Regions from separate parts of the Coprobacillus cateniformis genome, predicted to be linked through region 2. Evidence: a T-box and tRNA genes for the amino acid it is inferred to sense, from the RefSeq annotation. Region 2 holds a T-box; the other holds one or more tRNA genes.
What was found. A T-box is a leader RNA that pairs with one kind of tRNA and senses whether it is charged. The one in region 2 lies ahead of tyrS (tyrosine--tRNA ligase), so its partner is inferred to be a tRNA-Tyr.

Region 1: it has a tRNA-Tyr gene. The T-box ahead of tyrS (tyrosine--tRNA ligase) is inferred to sense a tRNA for this amino acid. The anticodon was not compared.

The regions. Positions count from the first base shown of each region.
Region 1 is NZ_WSNW01000001.1:1,411,996-1,420,526, forward strand. It holds gene GQF29_RS07160 (sensor histidine kinase) at 1-362, shown strand, start outside; gene GQF29_RS07165 (flavin reductase) at 387-1,010, opposite strand; gene GQF29_RS07170 (aspartate aminotransferase type Ic) at 1,175-2,455, shown strand; tRNA gene GQF29_RS07175 (tRNA-Gln) at 2,621-2,696, shown strand; tRNA gene GQF29_RS07180 (tRNA-Val) at 2,701-2,776, shown strand; tRNA gene GQF29_RS07185 (tRNA-Thr) at 2,802-2,877, shown strand; tRNA gene GQF29_RS07190 (tRNA-Tyr) at 2,883-2,966, shown strand; tRNA gene GQF29_RS07195 (tRNA-Lys) at 2,973-3,048, shown strand; tRNA gene GQF29_RS07200 (tRNA-Leu) at 3,070-3,158, shown strand; tRNA gene GQF29_RS07205 (tRNA-Gly) at 3,164-3,237, shown strand; tRNA gene GQF29_RS07210 (tRNA-Asn) at 3,245-3,320, shown strand; tRNA gene GQF29_RS07215 (tRNA-Glu) at 3,324-3,399, shown strand; gene GQF29_RS07220 (CD3324 family protein) at 3,631-3,903, shown strand; gene GQF29_RS07225 (bis-aminopropyl spermidine synthase family protein) at 3,988-5,136, shown strand; gene speD (adenosylmethionine decarboxylase) at 5,090-5,479, shown strand; gene GQF29_RS07235 (penicillin-binding transpeptidase domain-containing protein) at 5,515-7,515, opposite strand; gene tnpA (IS200/IS605 family transposase) at 7,713-8,213, opposite strand; gene GQF29_RS07245 (hypothetical protein) at 8,426-8,531, opposite strand, start outside.
Region 2 is NZ_WSNW01000001.1:3,523,264-3,531,794, forward strand. It holds gene truB (tRNA pseudouridine(55) synthase TruB) at 1-680, opposite strand, end outside; gene GQF29_RS17505 (FKBP-type peptidyl-prolyl cis-trans isomerase) at 738-1,370, opposite strand; gene tyrS (tyrosine--tRNA ligase) at 1,380-2,606, opposite strand; T-box leader at 2,641-2,838, opposite strand; gene GQF29_RS17515 (ClC family H(+)/Cl(-) exchange transporter) at 2,887-4,446, opposite strand; gene GQF29_RS17520 (LacI family DNA-binding transcriptional regulator) at 4,493-5,500, opposite strand; gene GQF29_RS17525 (YtxH domain-containing protein) at 5,503-5,985, opposite strand; gene GQF29_RS17530 (DUF948 domain-containing protein) at 6,005-6,307, opposite strand; gene GQF29_RS17535 (UDP-N-acetylmuramate--L-alanine ligase) at 6,371-7,681, opposite strand; gene GQF29_RS18930 (hypothetical protein) at 7,808-7,942, shown strand; gene GQF29_RS17540 (M24 family metallopeptidase) at 8,070-8,531, opposite strand, start outside.

The DNA.
Region 1 (8,531 bases), 2.1 Mb from region 2:
ATCTTTTCATTCAAGGAGATGGCCAATTAATAGCAAGAGTTTTTGATAATTTATTATCAAATGCTGTTAAATATGGACAAGATGGTAATGATATTAAAATTGAGGTTTTAACTGATGACCAGAACGTCACAATTAAAATTATGAATTATGGTCATCCTATTGCTCAAGAAGATTTACCATATATTTTTGATAAATTCTATCGTTCTGATGCATCACGTTCATCTTCAACAGGAGGAACAGGATTAGGATTAGCTATAGCTAAGAATATTGTGCAAATACATAATGGTCAAATCTTTGCAACAAGTCATAAAGAAAAGACAACATTTGTTGTTGTCTTAAGAAAATTGCAAATTCAGGATTAGAGAGTATGCTTGACAGCTCTCTTTTTAAATTTTATGAAAATGACTTGCATCAACCTTACATATTGGGCAAATATAATCTTCTGGTAAAGTTTCGCCCTCATAAATAAATCCACAAACATCACAACGCCAACCTTGCTTCGTTGTTTCTTCAACATATGATGGTGCACTCTTAGGTGTTGTACCATTTTTCTTATCATGATAAGCTGCATATGTTAAAACAGTTTCATCACTCAATGTCTGAGCATCTTCAACTTCACTGATAAACATTAGATGTGTTCCTACATCAACAGTTTTTTTAACACGACAAGCAAACATTGCTGCTGTGTTCTCTGTTAAGTATTTAACATCATTAACATCAGTTTCATACGCAATGTTTTCAAACTTATTGACATCTTTACCACATTGGAATCCAAATGTTCTAATTATTTCCATAGGAACTTTTTCTAATAAGACACTGACATTAAATACACCACTTTTTTCAATGATTTGAGTTGTATAATTTTCCTTGTTTAATGTTATACAGACTTGTGATGGTTCTGCTGTCACTTGTGTCATTGTATTAATGACACAGCCACTTTCCTGATTATCGTTTTTTGAAGTCACAATATATAATCCATAACTGAGTTTAAAAAATGCTTTTGAATCCATATTTCATACCTCCTTATAAGGATTATACCACAATTTATAGATTATAAATAGTAATTATTCCTATTTATGTTATTTTTATTAACTTATGTTTATTAGAGATTGATTTTTATGTACTGAAAGAGTACAATTACCTCGATTAATATGTAAAAAGAGAGGGATATATCATGAAGATGTATAAAGACATGAATCATGAAGAATTAGTTTCTTTACATGATGATTTATGTAAGCAATATGAGCAGGTTAAAGCAAAAGGTTTGAAGTTAAATATGGCGAGGGGAAAGCCGGATGTCAATCAGTTACTTTTATCTACTGATATATTGGATGTCATTAATAGTCATTATGACTTTGGAAGTCAATATGAATATTGTAATTATGGTATTTTGGATGGTATTGATGAAGCTAAAGAATTTTTTGCAAAGATGTTAAACACTTCTTCTCAAAATGTTATTGTTTATGGAAATTCTAGTTTAACAATTATGTTTGATCAAATTAGTCGAGGTTATACCCATGGCTATTTAGGAGAGAAACCATGGTGCCAATTAGATAAAATTAAATTCTTATGCCCTGTTCCTGGATACGATCGCCATTTTGCTATAACAGAACATTTTGGCATTGAAATGATTAATATTCCTATGCATGAAAATGGTCCAGATATGGACCTTATTGAAAAATATGTTCAAACTGATGAAAGCATTAAAGGCATTTGGTGTGTTCCTCAGTATTCCAATCCAACTGGCATAACATATTCTGATGAGGTTGTAGAACGATTTGCAAATTTGAATCCTGCAGCAAAAGATTTTAGAATCTTTTGGGATAATGCATATTTAGTTCACCATTTATATAATGATAAACAAGAACATGTTAAAAATCTTATAAAAGCTTGCCAGGAGGCTGGACAGCCAAATCTCGTTTTTGAATTCTGCTCAACATCTAAAGTCACTTTACCAGGTTCAGGTGTTGCAGCATTGGCAACATCACTTGAAAATAAAGAGGATATTTTAAAACACATGTCTATTCAATGTATTGGATATGATAAATTAAATCAATTAAGACATGTAGAGTATTTTAATAAAATTGAAAGTATAGATACACATATGCAAAAACAGGCAAGTCTATTAAAGCCTAAATTTGAAGCTGTTTTAAATATTTTTGAAAGAGAACTTGAACCATTAGGAATTGCTGAATGGACTAAACCATTAGGAGGATACTTCATTTCCTTTATGGCAATGGAAAACTGTGCAAAAGCTATTGTACAAAAATGTAAAGAAGCGGGCACACTCCTAACAACAGCTGGAGCAACTTATCCATATGGTCAAGATCCTCATGATGCTAACATTAGAATTGCTCCTTCTTTCCCAAAATTAGAAGAATTAAAACAAGCAACAGAATTATTTGTTCTTTGTGTTAAGTTGATAAGTGTAGAAAAATTATTAGAAAAGGCATAATTTATGTCTTTTTTATTTTGAAATATGAGGAATAATTCTAGTTTTAATGTGTATAATAAGGATGGTTTTTCAATAAAAGGGATGATTTAAACATTTTTTAGGAAAATTTGAATAAAGATATTGACTAAAACGCAGAAAATTGTTATATTATATGAGCATGATTATTGGGATATAGCCAAGCGGTAAGGCAACAGACTTTGACTCTGTCATCTCCCTGGTTCGAATCCAGGTATCCCAGCCAATATGGAGGTTTAGCTCAGTTGGGAGAGCATCTGCCTTACAAGCAGAGGGTCAGCGGTTCGAGCCCGTTAACCTCCACCATTCTATAAAACATAACAAAATATTTGCCGGCTTAGCTCAATTGGTAGAGCAACTGACTTGTAATCAGTAGGTTGAGGGTTCAAGTCCTTTAGCCGGCACCAGTAATGGGGAGGTAGCGAAGTGGCTAAACGCGGCTGACTGTAACTCAGTTCCTTTCGGTTCGGTGGTTCGAATCCGCCCCTCCCCACCATTACAGGACCCGCTAGCTCAGTCGGTAGAGCATCTGACTTTTAATCAGAGGGTCAGGCGTTCGAGTCGCCTGCGGGTCACCATCTTAAAAATGAATAGTGCATGCCCAGGTGGCGAAATTGGTAGACGCACAGGACTTAAAATCCTGCGGACCTTAAAATCCGTGCCGGTTCGACTCCGGCCCTGGGCACCATTCATGCGGGTGTAGTTCAATGGTAGAACTTCAGCCTTCCAAGCTGACTACGTGGGTTCGATTCCCATCACCCGCTCCATTGATTTGCTTGAATAGCTCAGTTGGTAGAGCAATCGGCTGTTAACCGATCGGTCGTAGGTTCGAGTCCTACTTCAAGCGCCATGTGGCCTGTTGGAGAAACGGTTAACTCACATGCCTTTCACGCATGCATTCACGGGTTCGAATCCCGTACAGGTCACCATTTGATAACGAGCGATCATATTGATCGTTTTTTTTATTTATATTTTTATTGAAAATCGTTATCCTTGACAACAATCAACTACCCTTTTATAATTGAAAAGCGTAATAGAAAGGAGTATTCTATGAATAAATTATCGAAACTGGGGTTAACTCTGTAAGCAAAAGCTATTTACAGAGTCTCATGATAGCTTTTGTTTACGACTAGATAAATGTTTATTTAGGAGGAAACAACATGAGCTATAGAAAAGCAACTGACATATTACCCATTGAGATATTACAAGTTATACAAGAATATGTAGATGGTGATTATCTTTATATTCCAAAAAAGAAAGAGAATATTAAAGAATGGGGTACAAATACAAAAACTAAAGAGTATACAATGCAAAGAAATAAAGAAATCTTTGAAAAATATGTACAAGGATATTCAACTATTCAATTAGCAACTCTTTATTATTTATCTCATAAAACAATACAAAGAATAATACGTCAACAAAGAAGCGCATAAGGCGCTTTTTTGTTTCTTAAATAAGTTTGAGGTCGTAATACTACCATATTCATGTTTTACTTAAAAACAAGGAGGTTTAAGTTCATGAATCTTGTAGACACTATATACAACAAAGTACTTTTACGTGAGGGCAAAAGAAAAATCGAAGACTATCTTTTAGAAATACGATTATTTTCATATAATTCTTCAAAGCAATTAGCCCAAACATTATCTATCCCAATCCCTATTATTGTTGCTATAAAAAAGGAGTTACAATCACTAAATATTTTAGAAAAGGGGAGCGGATTTTCTTTAACTAAATCTGGAATCGAAATCATCGATTTAAGTTTTCATATAAAAGCTCTTAATTTAAAACACTATCATTATTTATCTAACACATCGGCATTAGAAATCATGACAAAATTTTCTTGGCTTCTAGATTACTTTAACAACCGTCCAAGTGCTGATGTCACAATTGACCAAGCAAAATGCACACTAGAATCCGCTATCAAAAGAGTACAATATATGTTAAAAAAAGAAAAATTGCTTCATCGAAACATTCTCTGTCTAGGTGATGACGATTGTATGAGTATTATTATTGCCACATTTAATGCATATATATTTACAAATCATTCTGAAAAAAATATTCATGTGTTAGATAAAGATATTCGTATTTTAAACTATATTAAACAAAGTCCACCATATATTCAAAAACAAATTCATGTAGATGTATGTGACTTTAGAGACACTTTGGAAAATAGATTCCAAAGAACTATGGATATTGTTATTATGGATCCACCATATACGATTAATGGAATAACCCTCTTTTTATCCAGAGCTATTTTATGTTTAAAACACGAGGAAAATCTATCATGTTATGTATCATTTTTTAAAATGGATTACCAATTTCTGTACACAATTCAAAAATTATGGGTAGAAAATCATATCCTTCTTCTAGATATGATAATTGGTTTTAATCAATATGAAGGAGGTAGCATTCTAGGTAGTCAGAGTGATTTTTACCATCTCATAACGACAGACAAAACTACAGTTCCTTTAATTGATAATAAGGCAATGATTTATACTGGCAAAAGAAACCCTACAACCCGCTCATATCAATGCAAAAAATGCAAGAAAATATATAAAATTAATGAGAAATCTAAATTTAATACAATTGAAGAATTAAAAAAGGAAGGATGTGAAAAATGTGGAGGAGATAGATTCTGTTTATACAAAAGAGTTAGAAATTTGTAAAAGAGTAGGCAAAGAAGTATGCATCGATGTTTCACAATGCCAGTTAAATAAGAAAGATCTTACTATTTTATTACATCAAATATCCAAACTTATGAATACAACTGTCCTCAGTATTCATAGTCACTCATTCACACCCCAAGGAGACACTATCATGGCCATCATAGCAGACTCCCATATCGCTATTCATACATGGCCAGAATATAAATATGTAGCAATTGATATTTTTTCATGTAAACAAAATATTCCTGATAACATTTTTTCATACATCAGTAATTTCTTTGAGACAGAAGATATAACTTATCATACACTCTTTAGAAAAGTTCATTTTAACAATGATAAATAAGACGATATTAAAAAGATCACTTCACATTGTGATCTTTATTTATTTAAATATTCATTTAACGGAGCTTTCATACGATTTGTTACATAATTGCTACCACCACGTCCTTTAACATCTTCAACCATTGTCGAAATAACAATCGGCTGAGATGAATCAGTAGTCATAACAGTAAACCAGCCAACTTCTGTACCTTCAGTATCATCTTGTGAATCTTTAATTTCGCCTGTTCCCGTTTTCCCAGCTAAAACAACATTTTTGTTATAGAAAGAATGTCCAGTTCCATTTTTATCACTAATAACTTGAATTAAATCTTCTTTGATTTCGTTAGCAACATCTTTTGAAAATGGTTGAGCCCATACTGAAGATTCCGTTGTTTTTACAACATGTGGTGCCATCATTTTTCCTTCATTCACAAATGCTCCATAGACTGATGCCATTTGTACAGGATTCAACAAGATTTGTCCTTGTCCATACCCACTATCTGCAATTTGTATTTCATCCTTGAAATCACCACTACTATATTGTGATTTATTCAATGATAACTCAAAAGGAATTTCTTCACCAATCTTTAAAGATTTGTATCCTTTTACCAAATTATCCGCACCAATCTCTAATGCTGCCTTTGCAAAATAAACATTATCTGAATAAACCAGTCCATTTTTAAGATTATTAGGCGTTGGAGCATGTAATGTTGTGACATAATAACTTCCCCAGCTTGAATCTTTTTGCCATTTCATAGCTGATGAGAAATCCTTTGCAGGATCCAATGACTTTGTCTCTAAACCTATTGCAGCAGTTATTGGTTTCATACATGAACCAGGAACCCATGTTGATCTAAAACGATTTAATAACGGCTTATTTTTATCATCATTTAATGCATTCCATTGACTTGTGCTCATCCCCAAAATAAAATCATTGCTAGAAAATGTTGGTGTACTTACCAAAGCCAAAACTTCACCAGTTTTTGGATTCATTGCAACTGATGCACTCTTATCATTTTGGAATTGATTATATAAACTTTTTTGCAATGTTATATCAACAGTCAAAGTCATATCTTTCCCATCTTCTCTTAACTGTCGTGCAATTGATGCCTTACGTTCACCACTATCATCTTGTATATAAATTTCAATACCATCTTTCCCTTTCAAATCTTTTTCGTAAGCGGCTTCAATTCCGCTACGTCCAATATAAGAATTTTCAGTATATCCTTCTCCTTTATGCTTATCTAAGTCCTCTGCTGTTACCTTCTGCATATAACCCACTAAATGTGATGTTACTTTTCCATATGGATATGAGCGTATATTTGTTGTAGTTAACTTCACTCCAGCAATAGCTAATAAATCATTCTCTAAATTCTTATCATCTTTAGAAATTGTCTTTAATGGAACAAAAGAATCATCTTTAATCCAAGATGCACTCATTGTTTTTTGTATACCTTCTTTTGTTAGATCTAACAGTTTGGCTATCTTATCATAATCATTTTCACCATTCAATTTACCACGAACCAGTCCAACTGAATACGCTTCACCTTTTCCAGCCAAAACAGTGCCATTTCGATCTAAAATTCTTCCTCTTTGAGCCTTGTCTTCAACGATACGCACTTTATCAGTGCTTCCTAAATCAGGATATATAAAGGAATCATTCCATATAATTTTATCATCTTTGAATTGTGTTGTATTTTCAAACTCTGTTGATCCAGCAACCGTTTTCATATTGACAGTATAAGTTATTTTATCACCATCAGTAGAAACAACATCAATATTTATATCAGTCACTTCCATTCCATCATAAATATTTTTATTACGTTTTATAAAAGCTTCCTTTGTATATGTGGATTTTGCATCATCACTTATCATTGCATACATTTCATCATATTTTTGATTATTAATTTTTGCATAAAAATCTTTCAAGTTCTTTTCTTTACCATCACCACTTAATAAAAAGAATACAAAAAAACCAATCAGTATAACACCAATAACTGCTCCCCCAATAATTATAAGTTTCTTTTTATTGTTGTTATTTACATATACATCATACATTAGGTTCCCCTCCTTATTTTACAAATTAAGTATAGCACGTTCTTTCCATTTGATAAACAAAAATAAAAACCACGTCTAAAAGGCGTGGTTTTCTCTGCGGCTATAAGCCTTTGCTACTTGCTCGCGTCTCAAGGCGCTGCTTTCACTTCGCTCAAGCTATCGCTTTTGACTCTCGCTATCCCTCAAAGGGATTTTTTCTACTTCCCTTTCTTTTTCTCTTTTTTCTTCTCCTTTGTAATTCTCTTTTCTTCAAATGGATCCCTGTATTCCTTCACACTTAATTTATCCATCGCTATATCATGAGCTTCCTGCTCCCTTATATATTTTGCGACTGTTTCATCGTTTAATCCTACTGTGCTTACATAATACCCTTCTGCCCAGAAATGTCTATTTCCGTACAGATATTTCAGATTGGCATGTCTATCAAACATCATCAATGCTGATTTCCCTTTCAGATATCCCATAAATGACGATACGCTTTCCTTTGGTGGTATCATCACAAGCATATGCACATGATCAATCATTAGATGCCCCTCTATGATTTCCACTCCTCTATACCTGCATAGTGTCCGCAATATTTCGCCTAAGTCTTCTCGGTATTGATTATATATCGCTTTTCGTCTATACTTAGGTGTGAACACAATATGGTATTTACACATCCATTTTGTGTGTGCTAAAGAATTTGCTTTTTTAGCCATAGTCAAATCACCTTTCCTTTCTTTTAATGATAGCTTGAACAACTTCATTATATCGGAAAGGTGATACTATTGTTAAACTTTTTAATTGCTCCACCCGCATAGCAGGTGGTTTTTTGTTTCGCATATTTCATATGCTCAACTGACTAAAGTCTATGTGTTCAATTTTTGCAATTTGAACCTAAAGAAAAAAGCAAACGTACATTTATGCACGTTTACTTAAAGAACTTTTGTGATCTTTCTTCCCCTGGAGTATTCATGTTTGTTACAATAGCTAATAATGTCAGTATATGTCCTAATTTAACATCAGTAATCGCTCTA
Region 2 (8,531 bases):
TTATCAAAATGTTCAAATGCATCTTCTATAGATAGCATATGAAAATGCCCTGCTTCAATATCCTCTAAAGTTGAGCAGTCTTCTAAGCGAAAATGTCCAGATTGACTTCTTATTAATTTTGACATATGACCAGGATAACCTAATTTTTTAGCTATATCCACACACAAAGAACGAATATATGTTCCTTTAGAACAACGTACTCTCAAAGTGATTTCATTTTCATCTTGTTGAAGCAATTCGATTTCATGTATGATAATATCTCTTGGTTCAATTTTAACCTCTTCGTGATTACGTGCATATTCATAAAGTTTTTTGCCCTTCACTTTAATAGCCGAATAAATAGGAGGTATTTGCTTTTGATTTCCAACAAAAGATTGTAAAACTTCTACAACATTTTCAACACCATCATATTCCCGACTTTCAATAACAGTGCCACTTGCATCATATGTATCCGTTGCAGTTCCTAAAGAAAGTGTTGTTATGTATTCCTTTTCTTCGCTCATTAAAAACTGCAAAGCTTTTGTTGCTTTGCCAATGCATAAAACCAGCACACCTGTTGCATCTGGATCTAATGTCCCACAATGCCCCACTTTCTTTGTATGTAAAATCCTTCTTATTCTATTCACAACATCATGGCTTGTCATGCCTGAAGGTTTATGTATTAATAATATTCCATTCATTCTATCACCAATTCATAGTATACCATAAAATAAAAACAAATGGGTAAAAATACCCATTTATTTCACAACTCTAAAAATATGATTGATAGCAACATCAAATGTCACTTCTTTGCCAGCTAATTCACTTGAACCATAATTGGCTGGAAACGTCACTTTTATCGTTTTTGATTCACCAGTTTTCATACCTACTAACTGTTCTTCAAAACCTTCAATATAAGTTCCTGATCCTAATTCGAGTAAGGCTCCATTTGCAGTTCCACCTTGAAATGCTGTTCCGTTTAACTTACCAACATAATCAATTTTTACAATATCACTATTTTGACTTGCAGCGTCATCAGCAGGCTGATAAATAGCATGAAGATCAATATCAAATGTCGTTTCTTTTCCAGCCAACTCACTTGAACCATAGTTCGCTGGAAATGTCACTTTAATTGATTTAGAACTGTCTACAGCCATATCAACCAATTGTTCTTCAAAACCATCAATAAAAGTTCCTGATCCTAATTCTAATAAAGCTCCATTTGCAGTTCCACCTTGAAATGCTGTACCATCCAACTTACCAACATAATCAATCTTCACAATATCACCATTTTTTGCTTTTGGTGAATTGGTATTATTCTTTGACGAATTCTCAGATCCACATCCAAATAAAAAACCCAAACATAAAACCAATGTCAATATTTTCTTCATATACTTCTCCTATTTATGATTAATAACATAGTAATTTTTCTTACCACGTCTTATAACAGTTGCTTCTTTCCCAAAAGCATTCTCCTTCTTAATAACAAACTCTACATCTGTCACCTTTTCACCATTAATAAGTACAGAACCACCTGTAACAAACTGACGTGCTTCGCGGTTTGATGATGCAGCACCAACTTGAACCAAAGCATTTAAAATTTTTGTATCCTCTTCCATTTCAATGCTAGGAACACCATTAAAGCATGATTGAACCTGTGCAAGTGTTAATGTTTGAATTTTTCCAGAGAACAACATCTGACTAATTTCTAAGGCTTCTTCATATGCAGCCTCATCGTGGACAAAAGTAATCACTTCTTTAGCTAACGCTTTATGAGCTTCTCTTAAATGAGGTTGCGTTTTATTTTTCTCCTCTAATTCCTCAATCTCTTCTTTTGATAAGAATGTCAAAAACTTTAAGTAATCAATAACTTTTTCATCTTCTGAGTTAATAAAGAACTGATACATTTCATATGGAGATGTCTTTTCTCTATCTAACCAGATTGCATGACCATTGGTTTTCCCAAACTTAGTTCCATCAGACTTTGTTAATAAAGGCATTGTAAAACCATATGCTTCTTTTCCTGATTTTTTTCTGATCAATTCAATTCCAGCAGTAATATTTCCCCACTGATCCTGTCCTGCGACCTGCATATGGCAATCTTTATTTTCATATAACCAATAAAAATCCATAGCCTGCATTATCATATAAGAAAATTCTGTATAAGTAATTCCTAAATCCAATCTTCTTTTGACAATATCTTTATTTAACATGTAATTCACATTAAAATATTTACCATAATCTCTTAGAAAATCAATAAAGTTTAAATCTTTAGACCAATCATAATTATTAACAACTTCAAAACCAAACAAATCTTGTGCCTGCTTTTTCAAACAATCAAAATTATGTTGAACTTGTTCTCTAGTAATCATGGGCCTCTCTGTATCAGGTTTAGGATCTCCAATCAAACCAGTTGCACCACCAACCAGTAAAATAGGATTGTGCCCTGCATCTTTCAATCTTTTACTTATTAAAAAAGATGAAAAATGACCAATGTGTAGACTATCACCAGTAGGATCAGTTCCAATATAAAAAGTCATTCCACCATTATTTAACTTTTCCTCCACTTCTGGAGAACTCACATCCTTAATAAGTCCTCGCCATACCAATTCATCATAAATTTTCATAATATCCTCCTTCAAATAAAAAAGAGAATTCCTCCCAAAGGACGAATTCTCGCGGTACCACCTTTATTTATGCATCAGCATACTCTCTCAATTGATAACGATGTTGCCACCGTCTAAGCTTTGCACTTAGATGCTCCAGAGTGTATTCATTATATTTATTGTCTTGTTTTCACCAACCACAAGTTCTCTATACCAAATCAATATAACTACTTGTCTCTTTCAACGCTTATTCATATAATATGCGATTTTACAAATGAAGTCAATAAAGAAAAGCATTTCATCATGAAAAAGTAAATATTTCTGCTAATTTTTCTTTAGCTTCATCTATTCTATATCGATCGACAATCATAACAACCTGATCACCAACATAGAACTGTGTATCACCATGAGGAATGATTTCATTTTTCCCACGCATTATAGAAACCAACAAACATCTTGGAGGTAATGTCAACGAAGCAACTGTTTGATTGACAGCTATACTTCCCAAACTCACTACAAATGAAACAAGTTCCTTATTTTCAATAGATTGAACAGAATTTTTATTTTTTGTCAAACGATGTAACAAACTTTCATATATAGGTTCGTTTCCAAGACTGTTCGCTACAATATAAGCAATAAATGATACAATAGCAATTGGTAGCAGGAGCTTTAAAGTTCCACACATTTCAGCAATCAAAACAATACCAGTAATTGGTGCTCTTACAATTCCAGCAAAAAAACCTGCCATTGCAAAAATAACAAAATTAACAAAATAGACATCTGCAATTCCAAATATCATAGCTATTTGACCAAATATAGCCCCAATAAGACTTCCCAGTATTAATAAAGGAAAGAATATTCCTCCTGGAGCACCAGAACCAAAACTCAAAAGAGAAAATACAAACTTAACAATTAACAAAACAACCAGAGTACTTAAAACCAATTGTTCACTATTGAGATAGTTAACCAAAACATGTCCACCACCAATAACTTGTGGCAGCCATAACCCCAATACTCCAGAAACGAATAAAGGAATAATTATTTTCTGATATGATTTTAAAACAGGAATACGATCATATAACTTTAATGATGCTATTGTCATTTTATTATAAAATACTCCTAGTAATCCAGTGACAACTCCTAGAACCAGTAACCATGCATATTGATTAAGAGGCAAGGATATTTCTAAAGTAAAATGCAGTGATGGTGATAATCCAAAAATTTGACGGCTTAGAAAATCACCTGTTAATGAAGCACACATAACTGAAACAAGTGCACTTGTTGAAAAATTTTTATGAACCTCTTCTAAAGCAAACATAATTCCAGCAAGTGGTGCATTAAATGCTGCAGATAATCCTGCAGCAGCGCCACAAGTTAACAAAAAACGTTCTTCTGTTTTGATCCGTTTAAAGAATTTTGAAACTGCCTTCCCAATCATAGCACCTAATTGAATACTAGGGCCTTCACGGCCTAATGAAAGACCACCAACAATACACAATGTCCCTGCAATTATTTTTGCAAATAAGACCTTATACCAGCATTGATCAATCTGTCCCTGGACTTCAGCTTCAACTTGCGGAATACCAGATCCTGAAATGTATGGCTCATACTTTAAAAACGCCGCAATAACAAGCCCTAAAATCACCAATCCCATAAACCACAGTATAGTTAATATAAAATTTCCTTTAACAAATGAAACAATTGTAAAATAGATATCTTCAGCATTGGTTAATAATAAGCGATAAATAATTGCGATTAAGCCCGCTAATGCTCCAACAATTAACCCTTCAAAAAACAAACGACGACTCAGATGACCCCTCTCTTTTAACATATGCAGAGTCTCAGAATTACTTCTTTCCACTTTTTCCCCTTCTCTCGCAAAAAAACTTCTAATTCAATAGAAGTTTTTATTTTGTTGTTCCTCTTGGCATCATTAAATGTTGCACTGGAACCTCTTTTGTATCAATTTCTTCTTCATTTAAAATTTTTGTTAATAAACGAACTGCTAAAGCTCCCATATCATAGACAGGCACATGAATAGAAGTTAAGGCTGGTCGACAAATTAAAGCATAACTTGTATTCATCATTCCAATGACTTCCATATCTTCAGGAATTTGAATACCATTATCAATGGCAGCATTGACAACTGCAACAGCTTCTTTATCATATCCAGTGAAGACAACATCATGTTTATGAGTTTTAAAATATTCTAAGAATTGCGGATAACTTTTTTCATAATGCGTAGATGTATGAATAATTTGTTTATCAGTATCAAAAGTTAGATTGTGTTCTTGGTAAGCTTGAACAATACCAGAAATCATATCATCAGTTTTAATCAGATTTTGTTTTGGGCTAACAAAAGCAATATCACTTTGACCTCTATTTAAATATTCATTGACGATATCATAAGCAATTTTTTTAGAATCCACAAAGATAGATCCCATATATTGACTTGATACACAAGCTCCAATGACAACTGATGGAATTTTATATTTGTTTACCAATTCAATTTCCTGCTCAATTTCCTCATTATTAAATAGGATAACTCCATCAGCTCGTGATTTTACAACCTTTTCAATCACTGTTTCAATGGGATTACCATCTCCAATTTCATCAGTTGTATAAATACTTACATTGTAATCTAAGCGACGGCTTGTATCTCCTATACCACCAATCATATCTTTAACATGTGCAAATAATGACTGTGGAAAAACAATCGCAATTGTTGTTGTTTTACTTGTTGCAAGACCTCTTGCAATTTGATTTGGTTTGAAATCTAAACGTTGAATAGCGTCCATAACGCGATCACGTGTACCTGGTTTCACAACATTAGAACCATTAATTACACGTGAAACTGTTGCCAGAGAGACACCAGCCTCTCTAGCAACATCGTAAATTGTTACATTCTTTCCCATGTTTAATCTTTGATTTCTTCAATCATTTCTTCTAATTTATCTTCAACATCATCGATTTCGTTTTCTAACTTTTCTAAATCTTCATCACTTAAAGTTGCATCTAAAACCTTTGTTTTCACTTCATCAATTTTAGAATTCACTTTATCACTTAAATCATATACACTTTCTTTAACCTGCATATATTGATCAGTCTCTTTCACTCTGTTAGCAAATTCTTCTAATTTTGTTTCCAAATCAGATAATTTTTCCTTTGTTGTTTCTTTAAATACATCCAAATCAAATTCATCAACAGATTTTTTAACTGTTTCAATTGTTTGCCCAAGCATTGCTTCAACATCTTCTTTAGTCATATTTTTCAATTGATCATATGCCTTTAAAGATTCTCTCTTAATATCTTCTCTTAATTCACTACCTTTTTTTGGTGCTAATAATAATCCAGCAGCAGCACCAATTCCTAAACCTAAAATAAACTTACCAATTTTCATCTTTTCTTCACCTTTCTTATTATTTTTTTCTTCTAAACATAGAAGTTAATAACCCTAATCCAGAAAGCAATGTTGCCTTCAAACCACCTTTTGAAAAGAAGCCACTAAACAATTCAACAGGCGCATTCAACATCTCCATTTTATTATTGATATCATCTAAAATATGATTCACTTTTGTTAATGTTGTTTCTACCATTGTCATTAAAACAGTTGCTTCCTTCACAGCACCAGACATCCTAATTAACAAGAGTCCTAAACTTATTAAAGCAAAAGCCCCAGACAAGATCAAAATACACATAGATACTAATTGTGCGTTTTCCATAAATTCTCCTTTCTTTGACTTTAGTATATTATACCATAAATTTCCATTATGAGGAAGTCATTGCTAATGTGTTGATTTATAATCAATCAGCATATCTTCAAACTTATAAATATCCTTGCTACTCATAAACAAGAAAACCACATCATCATGTTCTGCCAATAATTTGACAGCATCTTCATCTTCATGAATCACAATTGCACGTGGAAGATATTGACCAATCTCATGAATATCGATATCTATTCCAGCTTCTTTTTTAGCATTCTCTGGAAAATGTACGAGGAATGGATAATCCGCTAAATTCATTGACTCAGCAAATTCTTTTGCAAATCGCAGCCCTCTAGAAAAACGATCAGGTTGGAAAATAGCAACAATTTCTTTACCAGGATATCGAGAACGCGTTGCCTCAATGACATATTTGATTGCTGTTGGATGATGTGCATAATCATCCACATATACATTATTCCCAACTTCCTGAACTGTATAACGGCGTTTCACTCCATCAAATGTAGATAAACGTTTTTGGATGTAATCAGCATCCATATTTTCTAAATATCCTAATGTAATGACTGCTAAAGAATCATACAACATATGCATTCCATAGAAAGGAAGTGCAAAATGACCAAATAAATCGCCATGAATATAAACATCAAAATACAATCCATGATTATTATTAATAATATTTTTAGCAATCACATCATTTTTATCACTTATTCCAAATTTTAAAACTCTTTTAGTATAATTCAAGTGTGGCAAATGCGGGTCATCACCCCAGACAACAACCGTATCTTTCACTTGATTAGCAAATTGCTCAAATGACTGAACATATTGCTCGATTGATTGAAAATAATCAACATGATCCATTTCGATATTGTTAATTACTGCATATGTTGGCTGATAATGTAGAAAATGATCTTGATATTCGCAAGTTTCTGCAATAAAATAATGACTATCTTTCACCGCATGACCAGTTCCATCACCAATCAAAACTGAAGTCTTATTATAGTCTTTAAAGAGATGGTAAGCCATCCCAGTCGTTGTTGTTTTACCATGTGTTCCAGCAATTCCAATTGAAACATATTTATCTAATAATTGAGCTAAAAAATCATAATAGGTATGTGTTTTTACATTTGGATTTGCTAGTGCTTCTTTGACTTCTTCATTTGATTCATCAAAGGCATTTCCAATAATGACATCATACCCATCTTTAATATTATTTTTGTTAAAAGAATAAATAGGAATATCTCTTTTTTTCAATTCATCCTCTATAAATATATATTTATCAATATCACTTCCAGCAACTTTATGACCCAAATCGTATAGTATTGTTGCTAAAGAAGCCATACCTGAACCTTTAATTCCAATAAAATAATACATTCCTTATCACCTCTCAACTATTCTAGCACAATTTAAGTAAAAAGTATCATTTCTCATTATATTTTTTATAATTTTTTTTAAATTTCACATACTAATAATGTCAATAGAAATAAAGGAGAAACGAATATGAGTCACAAGAAAGCAAAAAACAAACAAAAGCAAAATCAAAACAAAGGGTATAACCAAAATCAACAAGCAAATGATAGTTTTGAAATGCAAGACAACTTCAAATTTGAAGATAACTCAAATGCAAGAGCATAAACACGGGCAACCGTGTTTTTGTTTATATTCTTATTATAGTTCTCCCAACTGACATTTAATCATAAAAATAACAAAACTGTTATGAATAAAGATATCATTCTTTTATACATAACAGTTTTTTAGACATTTAACCAATAATTAGCAAATCTTTAGAATATGAATTCAAAACTTCACAACCATCTTCAGTCACCAAAACAAGATCTTCAATTCGCACTCCAAAATCTCCTTGAATATAGATACCTGGTTCGATTGAGAAAATCATACCTGCTTCAACAGGCATATCAAAAACAGCTGAAACATCACCATATTCATGAACATCTCTTCCAATAAAATGACCTAAACGATGATTAAAATTCTTACCATAACCAGCCTCTGTAATAATATCTCTAGCAACTTTGTCAATATCACACAATCTGACACCTGGTTTAATTATAGCTTCAGCAGCTTCATTAGCTTGGCGTACAAGATTATAAACTTTCCTTTGTTCATCAGAAACTTCTTTATAGAAAACAGTTCTTGTCATATCACTACAATACCCATGATATTGTCCACCCATGTCAATAACAATACTATCTCCAGGTTTTAGCAA